One region of the Rahnella sp. BCC 1045 genome, then DNA from elsewhere that is predicted to be linked to it. Evidence: predicted binding sites of a transcription regulator. Region 1 holds the regulator's gene; each other region holds the start of a gene.

Region 1 (4,173 bases):
TAACTTTTTCTCACAATATGATCTAGAATCGAGGCAATTCGTGCTTTTTTGTCTCGTTCTTTTAGGCAATACTCTGACATCCCTGATGTTTAACCCTACCACTCATGGTAACGAAGCTATGCGCTTACTGTTCACGCTTTTTGTGCTGCTCTTTACCCAGCTGTTTCTGAATATGGCTCATGCGTCGCCACAGACTCGTGTCGCGGCCGACCAGCGAAAGAGTCATGTTAACCAGGTCACGCCGGAAGAACGCCGAAAGCGAAAAACGGCAGCCGCGAAAACCAGCAAGAAAACCAAAGTCGCGCCGGTTTCAGAACCTAAAACTCAGGAAAAAAATTCGAAGAAGAAAGTCAAAAGCACCGAACTGGTTAAGCGAAAGACGTCTTCTGAAAAAACAGTAAAAACGACGCGGGCCGAGAGTAAAAAAGAAAAAACACTCAAGACAACCCGGGCCGAGGCGAAAGCAGGGAAGGAAACGAAAAACCGCTCTCTCGCTAAAAACAGCAGTGAAAAGGCCAGTAAAAAAGAAGCGTATGGCCGCCACCGCAAAGGCAAAAAGTTACGTGAAGAAGACAGTAAACCGATAACGCTCAGCGCAACACACAAGAAACGTTATCAGCACGCACAACAAACCGCGATGACCAAGCTGATGCACCAGGTCGGCAAACCTTACCGCTGGGGCGGAACGTCACCGAATACAGGTTTCGATTGCAGCGGACTGGTTTACTACGCATACAAAGATTTGATCCGTATTAAAATGCCCCGCACAGCGAATGAAATGTACCACTTGCGCGATGCGGCCCCGGTCAAACGGGGTGAATTAGAATCCGGCGATCTGGTTTTCTTCCGGATTAATAACCGCGGCGCCGCAGACCATGTCGGTGTTTACGTAGGAAACGGGAAGTTTATCCAGTCACCGCGCACCGGCGAAGACATTAAGATCACCTCACTGGGTGACGATTACTGGCAAGATCATTATGTAGGCGCACGACGGGTAATGACCCCTAAGACGATCCGATAATAAACAATTCGTTAAGTCTGAAGTTTCGCTAATCAGCCATTGAATAGCATTTAACGAAGAGTTTCTGCAGGGAAGAGTATCGGCGGAATGGGTGACTGCGTAAAATTGAAAAGGGCGATTCCTGTTATAGGTAATCGCCCTTTTTATTGCGGCTTTCGCGCAAATCAGTTCATCACTGCGGTGAAACTGAAAGCAATAATCACGAGCAAAGCGCAGACCGTAGTGATCAAAGAAAATTTCAGGTTGCTGTCCATTAAACCCCCTTACGGATCAAATTGTGGCGTTCGTATAGCCACACTGAATGTGTGCCAACGCATTTTCTCATAATTCGCATTGAAAATCTTGTGCTGAATGACACCAGGTTCATGACAATTTTACTTCCACTTTCCTGCATTATAAGTGAAAATTGTCGGTTACCACGCCTGTGTGCCGGTCGATTTCACCCGAGAGCATTTCACGCCTCACTCTGAAGAATCCACCCAACGATTTCACTGCCCTTTTCGAAGTCAGCAGTTAAATCCACGCAAGCAAACGATTAACATAATGCTAACGTGCTGAAACACGTGAGCACAGGAGTCATTTTTTACATGGCAACGATTAAAGATGTCGCAAAGCGCGCTGGCGTTTCCACCACAACCGTGTCGCACGTCATCAATAAAACCCGTTTCGTCGCCGAAGAAACCCGAGCCGCGGTTCTCCTTGCAATCAAAGAGTTGCACTATTCTCCCAGCGCTGTGGCACGTAGCCTGAAGGTCAATAACACCAAAACAATCGGTCTGCTGGCAACGTCCAGTGAAGCGCCCTACTTCGCCGAAGTGATTGAGGCCGTGGAGAACAGCTGTTTCTCAAAAGGCTATACGCTGATTTTGTGTAACTCACACAATAATCTGGAGAAGCAACAGGCCTACCTGCAAATGCTGGCGCAAAAACGCGTCGACGGTTTACTTGTGATGTGCGCGGAGTATCCGGACGAATTGCTGAATATGCTTGAAGAATACCGCTCTATCCCGATGGTTGTGATGGACTGGGGCGAAGCGCGTAAGAATTTCACCGACAGCATTATCGATAACGCGTTTGAAGGCGGCTATATGGCCGGACGTTATCTGATTGAACGCGGTCATCGCGATATCGGCGTGATCCCTGGGCAACTGGCGCGAAACACCGGCGGCGGCCGTTTCCAGGGCTTTGTGAAAGCACTGACGGAAGCCAATATTCCTCTTCGTGAAGAATGGGTCGTTCAGGGCGACTTTGAGCCGGAATCGGGCTATCAGGCCATGCACAAAATTCTGATGCAGAAAAACCGCCCGACGGCTGTATTCTGTGGCGGTGACGTGATGGCGATGGGGGCAATCTGTGCCGCCGATGAACTGGGCCTGCGCGTACCGCAGGATATTTCCGTGATTGGCTATGATAACGTGCGTAACGCGCGCTATTTCTCACCGGCACTGACGACAGTTCATCAGCCAAAAGAACGTCTGGGCGAAATGGCCTTTACCATGCTGCTGGACAGAATTATCAGCAAACGCGAAGAGTCGCAGACCATTGAAGTGCATCCCAAACTGGTTGAGCGCCGTTCCGTGGCCGACGGCCCGTACCGCGATTACCGCCGTTAACTTTCAATAAACGCCTGTGCCACAGGCGTTTTTTTGTCAGTCGCGCAACCATTCCCGGTTCATCGTTTCCGTGTCTCCCATGTATTCCAGCAGCCACGCCAGCGAAGGCGACGGATTGCTCTGATCCCACGTCAGGCAGCACGGGCTGTCCGGAAAGGTATTTTCCAGCGACAGTACCTGTAATTTTTGCTGTTCAATCAAGGGTGTCACGCGGTGAACCGGCATCATGCCAACACATAAACCTTCGTTCAGACATTCCAATGCACACGTCCAGTCGGGAACCACCAGCCGCCGCTGGTTATCCAGCGTCCAGGTATCGCGTTTCGGCAATGTACGCGATGTATCTTCCAGGCAAAGCGCCGGATAAGGCCGTAACTGATCGTCACTCAGTATTCCCTGCGTCTGGGCCAGCGGATGTTGCGCGCTGACCACACAATGCCAGTCCATAAAACCCATATCGCGGAAATTGAACCGTCCACCGACGGGGATCGCCCGCGTCGCGCCGATGGCGACATCCGCCCGCCCGTCGACCAGCGCGTCCCAGACACCGTTAAAGACTTCCGAATGAATGATGAGTTCGGTATCAGGGAAATGGCGATAGAAATCCAGCACCAGCCGCCGTGTCCGCGCAGGTTTAACGATACGGTCAACGGCAACCCGTAATTCTCCGCGCCAGCCATTGGCGACCTGCTGACACTGGCGGCGGGTCGCTATCATTTTTTTTGTCAGAACCCGCGCTTCGTCGACAAAAACTTTACCGGCAGGAGTCAGAATAACGTCGCGATGTCTGCGTTCAAACAACGGAACGGCCAGCCATTGTTCAAGCTGGCGAACGGTGTAGCTGATGGCAGAAGGAACCCGGTGCAAGTCCTGCGCGGCAGCGCTAAAACTGCCTGTTCGGGCGACGGCATCGACCACTTCAAGAGCATATTCTGACCACATCGTTTAGCCTTCAATATTTTTGATAGCAGATTGCAAATATTAGCGTTTCACAAGCCTGTTATCAAAGCGTTAAACTCCGCATCCGATACGATTTCCGCGTCAAATCATCTGCAATAAATAAATTAAAGAGACAATAATGAAACCCTCACTTGGATTTATGCTCTATCTTGCCGGGCTGAGCATGCTTGGCTTTTTAGCGACCGATATGTACCTTCCGGCCTTCAGCGCGATGCAAAGCAGCCTGATGACCAGCCCGGGCATGATCAGCGCCAGCCTGAGTATTTTCCTTGGCGGCTTTGCCATCGGTCAGCTGTTGTGGGGGCCATTGTCCGACAAGATTGGCCGCAAGCCGGTATTGCTGATTGGCTTAGCGCTCTTTGTCGTCGGTTGTCTGGGCGTGCTATGGGTTGAGAATGTCCGCGCCCTGCTGGCGCTGCGTTTCCTGCAAGCTGTCGGCGTCTGTGCCGCCGCCGTCACCTGGCAGGCGCTGGTGGTAGATCGCTTTTCTGCCGATGTTGCTAAAAAAACCTTTGCCAGCATCATGCCACTGGTTGCGCTTTCCCCTGCTCTGGCACCTTTGCTGGGCGCCTGGGTTCT
Region 2 (4,173 bases), on a different contig from region 1:
ACCAAAGAGCAGGTTCCGCAGGTGACGGATTTCCTGCATCAGCATAACGCGCAGCCGGAAGCGTTCTATCCGATTGTACGGGCGCGTTTGACGAAGATTAACGGCGAAGCCGCGACGGACAAAATCAAGCCGGACGATGCGGGCGGGGAAGCGGTAAACCGTGAACTGAATCTGACCTGGATGGACGGATTGCCGGATCATAATCCGCTGACCGCAGGTAATGGCGCACCGAAAGCGGGTGAAGTGTCCATCGATGAAGGGCTGGCCGGACGTCTCGGACTGAAAATCGGCGATTCGGTGACCTTCACCGGTGATACGCAGGATTTCACCGCTAAGATTACCAGCCTGCGAAAAGTGGACTGGGACAGCCTGAAGCCGAATTTCTACTTTATCTTCCCGACGGGCGCACTGGATGCCCAGCCGCAAAGCTGGCTGACCAGTTTCCGTTATCACGGTGATGACAGCACCATTACGCAACTGAACCGTCAGTTCCCGACGCTCAGTTTGCTGGATGTCGGTTCGATTCTGCGGCAGGTCGGACAGGTCTTACAGCAGGTCAGCCGGGCGCTGGAAGTGATGGTGATTCTGGTGATGCTGTGCGGCGGTTTGCTGTTGCTGGCACAGATTCAGGTCGGGATGCGTCAGCGCCGTCAGGAGTTGATCGTTTATCGCACGTTAGGCGCGAGTAAAAAAATGCTGCACCGTACTCTCTGGTGCGAATTTGCGGTTCTTGGACTCGTGGCGGGCATTGCGGCGGCGATAGGTGCCGAAGTGGCGTTATGGTTGTTGCAGCGAAAAGTGTTTGATTTCCCGTGGGAACCGGATTACCTGATGTGGATCGCCGTTCCGGTGGTGAGCGCGTTGCTGCTGTCTGTCTGCGGAGGCTGGCTGGGTGTACGGTTGCTGCGGGGGCGGGCGCTGTTCAGGCAATACGACTCGTAACCGTCATACTTCGAGCCACAGGTGCGTTGGCTGCGTTCAGTCACCCGAATCACTTACCTGAGTAAGCTCATCGGGATTCCTTGACTTGCCGCCTTCCTGTAACTCGAATTATTTAGGTTACCAGAGCATCTCCTTTTAATAAGGAGGTGCTCAAATCAAAGCTTTTCAACTGCCCATTCAATGCCGCTGGCATATTCGGCCGGCAGCATCGGGATCAGTGCATTCAGGTTTTCTTTCAGCAGGCTGGCGCTGGCATCATTGAGATTCAGGTGTCCGACTTTACGACCCGGACGCACGTCTTTCTCGTACCAGTGCAGATTGACCAGTGGCAGGTTCAGCCACTGTTCTGACACATCCGTGCCAATCAGATTCACCATCACCGACGGCGTACTGACCACCGGTTTTGGCAGCGGCAGACCGAGTATGGCACGCAGGTGCATTTCAAACTGGCTGTAGGATGCGCCGTTTTGCGTCCAGTGCCCGCTGTTATGTACGCGCGGAGCCAGTTCGTTGATGAGCAAACCTTCGCTGACCATGAAACATTCCATCGCCATCACGCCGACATAATTCAGTTCGTTGAGAATGGCGGACAACATGCTTTCTGCCTGCTGTTGCAGCGCAGCGTCCGGCTCCGGCAGTGCGACGCTGGTGCGCAGAATACCGTCCTGATGCAGATTGTGCGTCAGCGGATAAAAAACGGTTTTCCCGTCGTGACCACGCGCACCTACCAGCGACACCTCACCGGAGAAATTGATGCCCTGCTCAACGATACATTCGCCGTAGCAATCTTGTGGCAATGTATTTTCTTCGCCGGAACGCAAGCGCCACTGACCACGACCGTCATAACCGCCGACGCGACGTTTCACAATCGCCAGTTCGCCAAGCTGTGAAAAAACCTGCGGCCATTGTGCGGCATCTGCCAGCAATTGCCACGGTGCAGTCGCCAGACCGAGCTGGTCGAGCAACTGTTTCTGCGTCAGGCGATCCGCAAGACGCGGGAAAATGTCGCGGTTAACGAACGCATTATGCGTTGCCAGTTCGCGGGTCAGTGCGGTTTCCGGCCAGCGTTCGATTTCTGCGGTAATGACGCTTTGCTGATACGGCACGGCTTCCGGTTCGGCATCAAGTCCGACCGGATAAACGGCAATGCCCAGCGGTTCACCGGCCTGACGCAGCATTCTGCCTAACTGACCGTTTCCGAGTACGCAAACCGGTTTCATGCTTCCTCCCGTGGATCGGGATTATTCAGCACTTCATCCGTTTGTGCGACACGCCACGCGGCCAGATTTTTGGCAATTTCAGTATCATGCAGCGCCAGAATTTGTGCCGCCAGCAACGCAGCGTTAGCGGCACCCGCTTTACCAATTGCCAGCGTACCGACCGGAATACCGCGCGGCATTTGTACGATGGAATACAGGCTGTCGATGCCGCTCAGGGCCGCGCTTTGCACGGGCACGCCGAGCACCGGCACCAGCGTTTTCGCCGCCAGCATGCCGGGCAAATGCGCCGCGCCGCCTGCGCCTGCGATGATCACATCAAAACCATTGGCCGACGCCTGTTCAGCAAAGGTGAACAATTTGTCCGGCGTGCGGTGTGCGGAGACGATATCGACATGGAAAGGAATATTCAGCGTTGTGAGCACTTCGGCGGCGAACTGCATGGTCGCCCAGTCACTTTTAGACCCCATAACGATGGCGATTTTTGCCGGGGTAACGTTGGATGACATGTCTGTATAGCTCCTGTGATTCGGATTTAAAGCGTGTGAGGGCGCAAATGATATCACGCTCACGAAGCAAGGAAAACGGTTGCGTAGCCGGAATACGGTGCATTTTTGATGAGAAGTGCGCGACAGATTTGTATAATCCCAGCCACGATAATATTCGCCATCCCCACTGGAAACTGAACTATGACGCAGGCTTTACTGGCACCGATTTATGATTTTCTTCACTGTGAAACACCTGCGTTATGGGTGGATGTGGCGCTGGAAAATCAGACGGTCATGCTGATTGACCACGCTAACTGTGAAAAGAAGGCGGCGGCCACGGCGATGAGCCTGATGACCAAATATCTTGAGCGTACCGAGTTGCTGTTTTGCGCGGCACGTCTGGCGCGCGAAGAGCTTCATCACTTTGAGCAGGTGGTGGAAATCATGCAGAAACGCAATATTACTTATACCCAGCTTTCACCGTCGCGCTACGCCAGTGGCATGATTAAACATACCCGCCATCATGATGACCTGAATATTCTGGTGGACCGTCTGATTATTGGTGCGTACATCGAAGCGCGTTCCTGCGAGCGATTTGCCAAGATTGCTCCGCATCTCGATGAAACCCTGTCACGCTTTTATACGTCGCTGTTGCGCTCAGAATCACGCCATTTTGCCGATTATCTGGCGCTGGCCGAACAGTATGCGGGAACCGATATCAGTGAACGGGTGGAGGAGTTTGGCAGGATTGAAGCGGAACTGATCTTAACGCCAGATGAACAATTCCGTTTCCACAGTGGAGTCCCAGTCTGCGGGCTTAAAACGGGAAGCTGATCAGTTCCACGTTACCGGCGGTGACTTTCACCATCGAGCCTTCTTCGTGCCATGCGCCGAGTACTACGCGGTGGCCGGTTTTATTTTCTAAAGGCACATCATGAATAGCCGGGCGGTGCGTGTGCCCGTGGATCATCCACTCGACGCCTGCCGCCTGCATTTCACTGATCACCGCCTGCGGATTCACGTCCATAATTTCCAGCGATTTTCCCTGATTAGACGCTTTGCTGTTGGCGCGCATTTTTGCGGCAATCGCCAGTCGCCATTTCAGAGGCAGCATCAGGAATAATTTCTGGATAAACGGGTTATGAACTTTTTTGCGGAAATTCTGATAGGCAACGTCATCGGTACACAGCGTGTCGCCGTGCAGGATGAGCACGCGGCGGCCATAAAGCTCGAGAACTTTTTTCTCTGGCAGCAGCGTCATCAGGCTTTCACGCGCAAAACGTCTGCCGAGCAGAAAATCGCGGTTACCGTGGATGAAAAAGCAGGGCACGCCTTGCTGGCGGAGCTGGTTTAACGCCGCAGCGATTTCTGCGTGTAACGGTTCCGGGTCATCGTCACCAATCCAGGCTTCGAATAAATCCCCGAGAATGTACAGCGCATCAGCCTGCGGCGCATCTTCGCGAAGAAAACGCAGAAAACCGGCAGTGATTGCCGGTTCCTGTGCGCAAAGATGGATATCTGCGATA
Region 3 (4,173 bases), on a different contig from region 1:
ACGTTCAAAGCCCGAGCCAACGTAGATCATGCAAGTCGCATTCGCCGGCACACCATATTGCTGGCGAAGCTGAGCGCGCAGCGGGGCGGTCACCGGTATGAAATGTTGGTTATTTACAGAATTATAAATGACGTGAATTTTTTCTGCGGGCACAGAAAACCGCTCAATGATTTCTTTTTTAACCATTTCGGCATTACAGATAACCGCTTTCAACTCTGGCGCGGCATACATATCCTTTTCGGCTTGCATGACGTAACGGTGAAACCTGTCGGTGAAAAGTCTTTTTGCTTTGTACTGAGGCAACAATCGCGAACGCTCTTCCAGCCATCTGACATGAACGCCATCACCGGCCCGGTATAAATCGCAGCCAGGTATCCGTTCGTGGCTTTGCACCAAATCGAATTTCTCTTTTTGCCAGATTTGCCGGGCCGCGTTGGCAAAACCGCGCTCCCTGCTTACACGACCGAATTTCCACGGGTTGCACAGATGCACATTCCAATCGGGGTTAATGTCACCCTGCCATTCGCGGGTGATGACATTAAGCTCGATATTTTGGTTTTCAAGTGCTTCCAGCGCCCGGGAAACAAACCGTTCGGCGCCTCCGTCAGGGCGGTATTTCTGGCGAACTAAAGCAAGCCGGAATGCTTTCATGCTAATAATCTCCTGGCCGCATCAGTCACGACGTCTACGGGAATGGCATTCAGATAACGTTCGGACGTGTTGGTATCGATATTGTCCGGATCAGGAAGTGGCCCGAAATCACCGGCCCAAATCACTTCACCTGTGGCTTCCCATGGGCGCCAGAAAACCAGTTTTGACGGGCCAAACAGAGCGACGAGAGGAGTTTTCAAAGCCGCCGCCATATGCATCGGGACAGAATCCACGCCGATAAATAGCGCGGCACCATCAATCAAGGCGGCAAGCTGGGGTAACGTTAATTTGCCGGCCAGAGAAATCAGATTGATCTGAGGACAAAGTTTCAGGATACGATCGACCATGGCGAGCTCGTGTTTGTCCGGCCCGGAAGTGACTATCAGTGGATAGCCTTCAGCGTGCAATTGCGTAAGCATGGCGGCCATCTTTTCTTCTGACCAGCATTTGAAGAACCATCGAGAGGTAGGCTGCACCACAATATAACGGCCAGAAACCTGATTCTGCTGTAATAAATGCTGTACCTTTTCACCGTCTTCCTGAGCATAACTCATCGTGGCTTCCGGTCTTATCAAAGGAAGCTGAAGGGGGGCCAGCAGGGAGAGGTTTTGTTCAACGGTATGAAGTGCATGATGGTTTTTCGTACTGACCAGTTGGGTGTGGCAAAAACGCCAAAATGCGCCCTGACGTTTTGGAAAATCGAAACCCAGGCGGACAGACGCGCCCGTAAGTCGGGTGGCAATGGCACTTCGCCACTGATCGCTTAAGTTGAGCGTCAGATCATAATGGCGGGACATGACCTGTTTCATTAAACGAATTTCATGAGCCATATGGGACCACACGCCGAGTTTTTTCCAGGTGCGGTCAATGCAATGCAAGTGATGAATGGAAGGATTGGCCGCCAGCATATCCCGGGTTTCCTGGTATATCAGCATATCAATTTCAGCGTCAGGATAACGCGCCTTCAATGTATTGACGACCGGGGTCGTCAGCAACATATCGCCGTGATGACGTAGTTTGATGATAAGGATACGCCTGATAGAGGAATCCGGATTTTGTGCTTGAGCAGTCGTCATAATTCATCACTGTTTAGGAATCAAAGCACGATTCTAAAGTACACTGAAGCCTCAGGCTACACCCAACACGGTTCTTGCGTTGAGGGTGAAAATCCCAAAAAATAGAAACAATCCAATAAATTGTTGTCATAGCGGTATGTTTGCATTGGCATGCCCGCGTAACCGTCATCCTGTACGTTTGATTAATAAGATAAAATTAGGCCAGTTCAATGAAAAAACCCGCATTTATCATCACCATAGATACCGAGGGTGACAATCTTTGGCAAAATCATGAGCGCATTTCCACTGAGAACACCCGCTTTCTGCCGCGATTCCAGAGCCTTTGCGAAAAGTACGCCTTTAAGCCGGTTTATCTGACGAATTATGAAATGGCGCAGGATGCTGCTTATGTGGAGTTTGCCAGTGATGTGATCCGGCGGGGGAAGGGCGAAGTTGGCATGCATTTACATGCCTGGAATAGCCCTCCGCTTGTCGCGCTGACCGATGATGACTGGCGACACAAGCCTTACCTGATCGAATTCCCGGAAGACCAAATCAAGGCTAAAGTGGCATTTATGACGAAACTGCTGGAAGACAATTTCCAGACAAAAATGCTCAGCCATCGCGCGGGTCGTTGGGCGTTTAATGAGTTTTATGCGTCGCTGCTGGTTGAGCAGGGATATCTTGTTGATTGTTCGGTGACACCGCATGTGAACTGGTCATCTTCACCGGGTAACCCTGAAGGGGCGGGCGGAACGGATTACAGCCGTTTTCCGAAAGAGGCTTATTTCATTGACCTCAATGATATTGCAAAAGCGGGCAATTCTCCGCTTCTTGAAGTCCCGATGAGTATTCAGCTTAAGCACTCGGGAATGCTCAATCATATTAAGAGCGGCTACGATAAACTTCGCGGAAAAACCCGGTCGCCTTCTACGCTCTGGTTGCGCCCATCCGGTGGCAATGTTGAGAATATGAAAAAGGTTGCTGAGCAGACTCTTAAGCAGGGTTCTGACTATATCGAGTTCATGCTGCACTCTTCAGAGTTCATGCCCGGCGGAAGCCCGACGTTCAAAAACGAAAAAGACATTGAAAGACTCTACGACGATTTGGAAAAGCTGTTTAGCTGGATAAGCGAACGGGCACAGGGGATGACTCTGGCAGAATATTATCAATGGAAGATGAACTAAGATGTCGCAGAAAAGGATGAAAATATTTTGGATTAATCTTTTCTTACATTGCTATGTAAAGATTAAGCCCACTCTGAAAAGCCGGAAGTCATTCTCGGCAGAAGAGAATTTTAAAAGTATTGCTATTTACTCGACCACGGCGCTGGGCGATTTAATGTTCAATACGCCAGCCATTCGTGCGGTAAGACAACGCTATCCGGATGCGTTCATTACACTGGTCTCCAGTGAAAAAAATAAAACCCTCGTTGAGGGAAGTCTTTTTTTTGACCGGATAGTATATTGGGATGAGAAGGTAAAACACGTCAGAAAACTGGTCACACAACTTAGAGAGCGGCCGCCTGAATTAACGGTAATCTTACACTCAAAAGCCCCCTACGACATTCTTAGCGCAGTAATGTCCGGCTCCCAATATATCGTCAAGGATATATACGGCGGTAAGAAGATTGGGATGGAAAAGTGGCTTGTTAATGAAGGATCGTTTTTAAGCTGCCATCTGATTCAACGAAAATTGAATATGTGCAGTTTGTTAGGTTGCGATGTATCCAATAATGAAATGGTTATTCCAGTTGATTTCACGCATCTTAATAAAGAAGCCGGAAAGAAAATTATTGGTTTTCAGATGGGCGCCTCTGAACCAATAAGATGCTGGCCAATATCAAAATTTTCTGAGCTTGCGAAGGTACTTTTCCAATTGGGGCCAGAGTATGAAGTTGTGCTGATTGGGACAAAAAAAGAACTGGCCTATGAAAAATTCTTCCTGAATTCATTGTCGGAAGATGAAGTAAAACGGGTCACCAGCTATATCGGGAAAACCGATCTGAAGCAATTGATGGGCATTATAGAAAACATGGATGTGCTCGTTACCGGAGATACCGGACCGCTTCATCTTGCCGTCGCGCTGAAAACCAAAACTGTCAGCCTTTTCGTGACAGCAAATCCTGACCATACGGGGCCTTATCAGGATATGGAATTGCATCAGGTCATGCGTGTTTCTACAGATATTAAAAATCTGGCAGCAGATATAAAAATACAGCCTTTAGCTATCATTAATGCTGAGGATGTTCTGGAAAGAATCGAATTATTGTTACCGCTCTGAGGGTGAGAGCAAGGGAATAGCTATTTTTCCCTTGCTCTGTTTCGCCATTTACTATCGGGCTTTCTTTATTTCTCCGGCCAGCAAAACACCTATCGGGAACCAGAATAAGTACCAGCTTTCGCTGGGATTACTGATATTGAACATTCCCTGCGAAACATAAAAGATCAGCATGAATATGAAGATA

Evidence for each region. Region 1 encodes PurR, which represses purine synthesis genes. Its sites were predicted from a motif close to CANGCAAACGTTTGCNTG; they were not measured.
Region 2: the regulator PurR is predicted to act here: its motif matches at 2,737-2,754, upstream of purE (5-(carboxyamino)imidazole ribonucleotide mutase).
Region 3: the regulator PurR is predicted to act here: its motif matches at 1,883-1,900, upstream of rfaQ (putative lipopolysaccharide heptosyltransferase III).

Annotation. Positions count from the first base shown of each region.
Region 1 is NZ_JAFMOZ010000135.1:90,252-94,424, reverse strand. It holds gene J1782_RS17835 (C40 family peptidase) at 119-1,021, shown strand; gene J1782_RS26565 (YnhF family membrane protein) at 1,186-1,275, opposite strand; gene purR (HTH-type transcriptional repressor PurR) at 1,609-2,634, shown strand; gene punR (DNA-binding transcriptional activator PunR) at 2,671-3,576, opposite strand; gene punC (purine nucleoside transporter PunC) at 3,713-4,173, shown strand, end outside.
Region 2 is NZ_JAFMOZ010000125.1:75,079-79,251, reverse strand. It holds gene ybbP (putative ABC transporter permease subunit YbbP) at 1-942, shown strand, start outside; gene purK (5-(carboxyamino)imidazole ribonucleotide synthase) at 1,098-2,162, opposite strand; gene purE (5-(carboxyamino)imidazole ribonucleotide mutase) at 2,159-2,668, opposite strand; gene J1782_RS12190 (tRNA-(ms[2]io[6]A)-hydroxylase) at 2,849-3,481, shown strand; gene lpxH (UDP-2,3-diacylglucosamine diphosphatase) at 3,465-4,173, opposite strand, start outside.
Region 3 is NZ_JAFMOZ010000127.1:47,893-52,065, forward strand. It holds gene J1782_RS13145 (glycosyltransferase family 4 protein) at 1-651, opposite strand, end outside; gene rfaQ (putative lipopolysaccharide heptosyltransferase III) at 648-1,730, opposite strand; gene J1782_RS13155 (polysaccharide deacetylase family protein) at 1,937-2,893, shown strand; gene J1782_RS13160 (glycosyltransferase family 9 protein) at 2,895-3,989, shown strand; gene J1782_RS13165 (O-antigen ligase) at 4,041-4,173, opposite strand, start outside.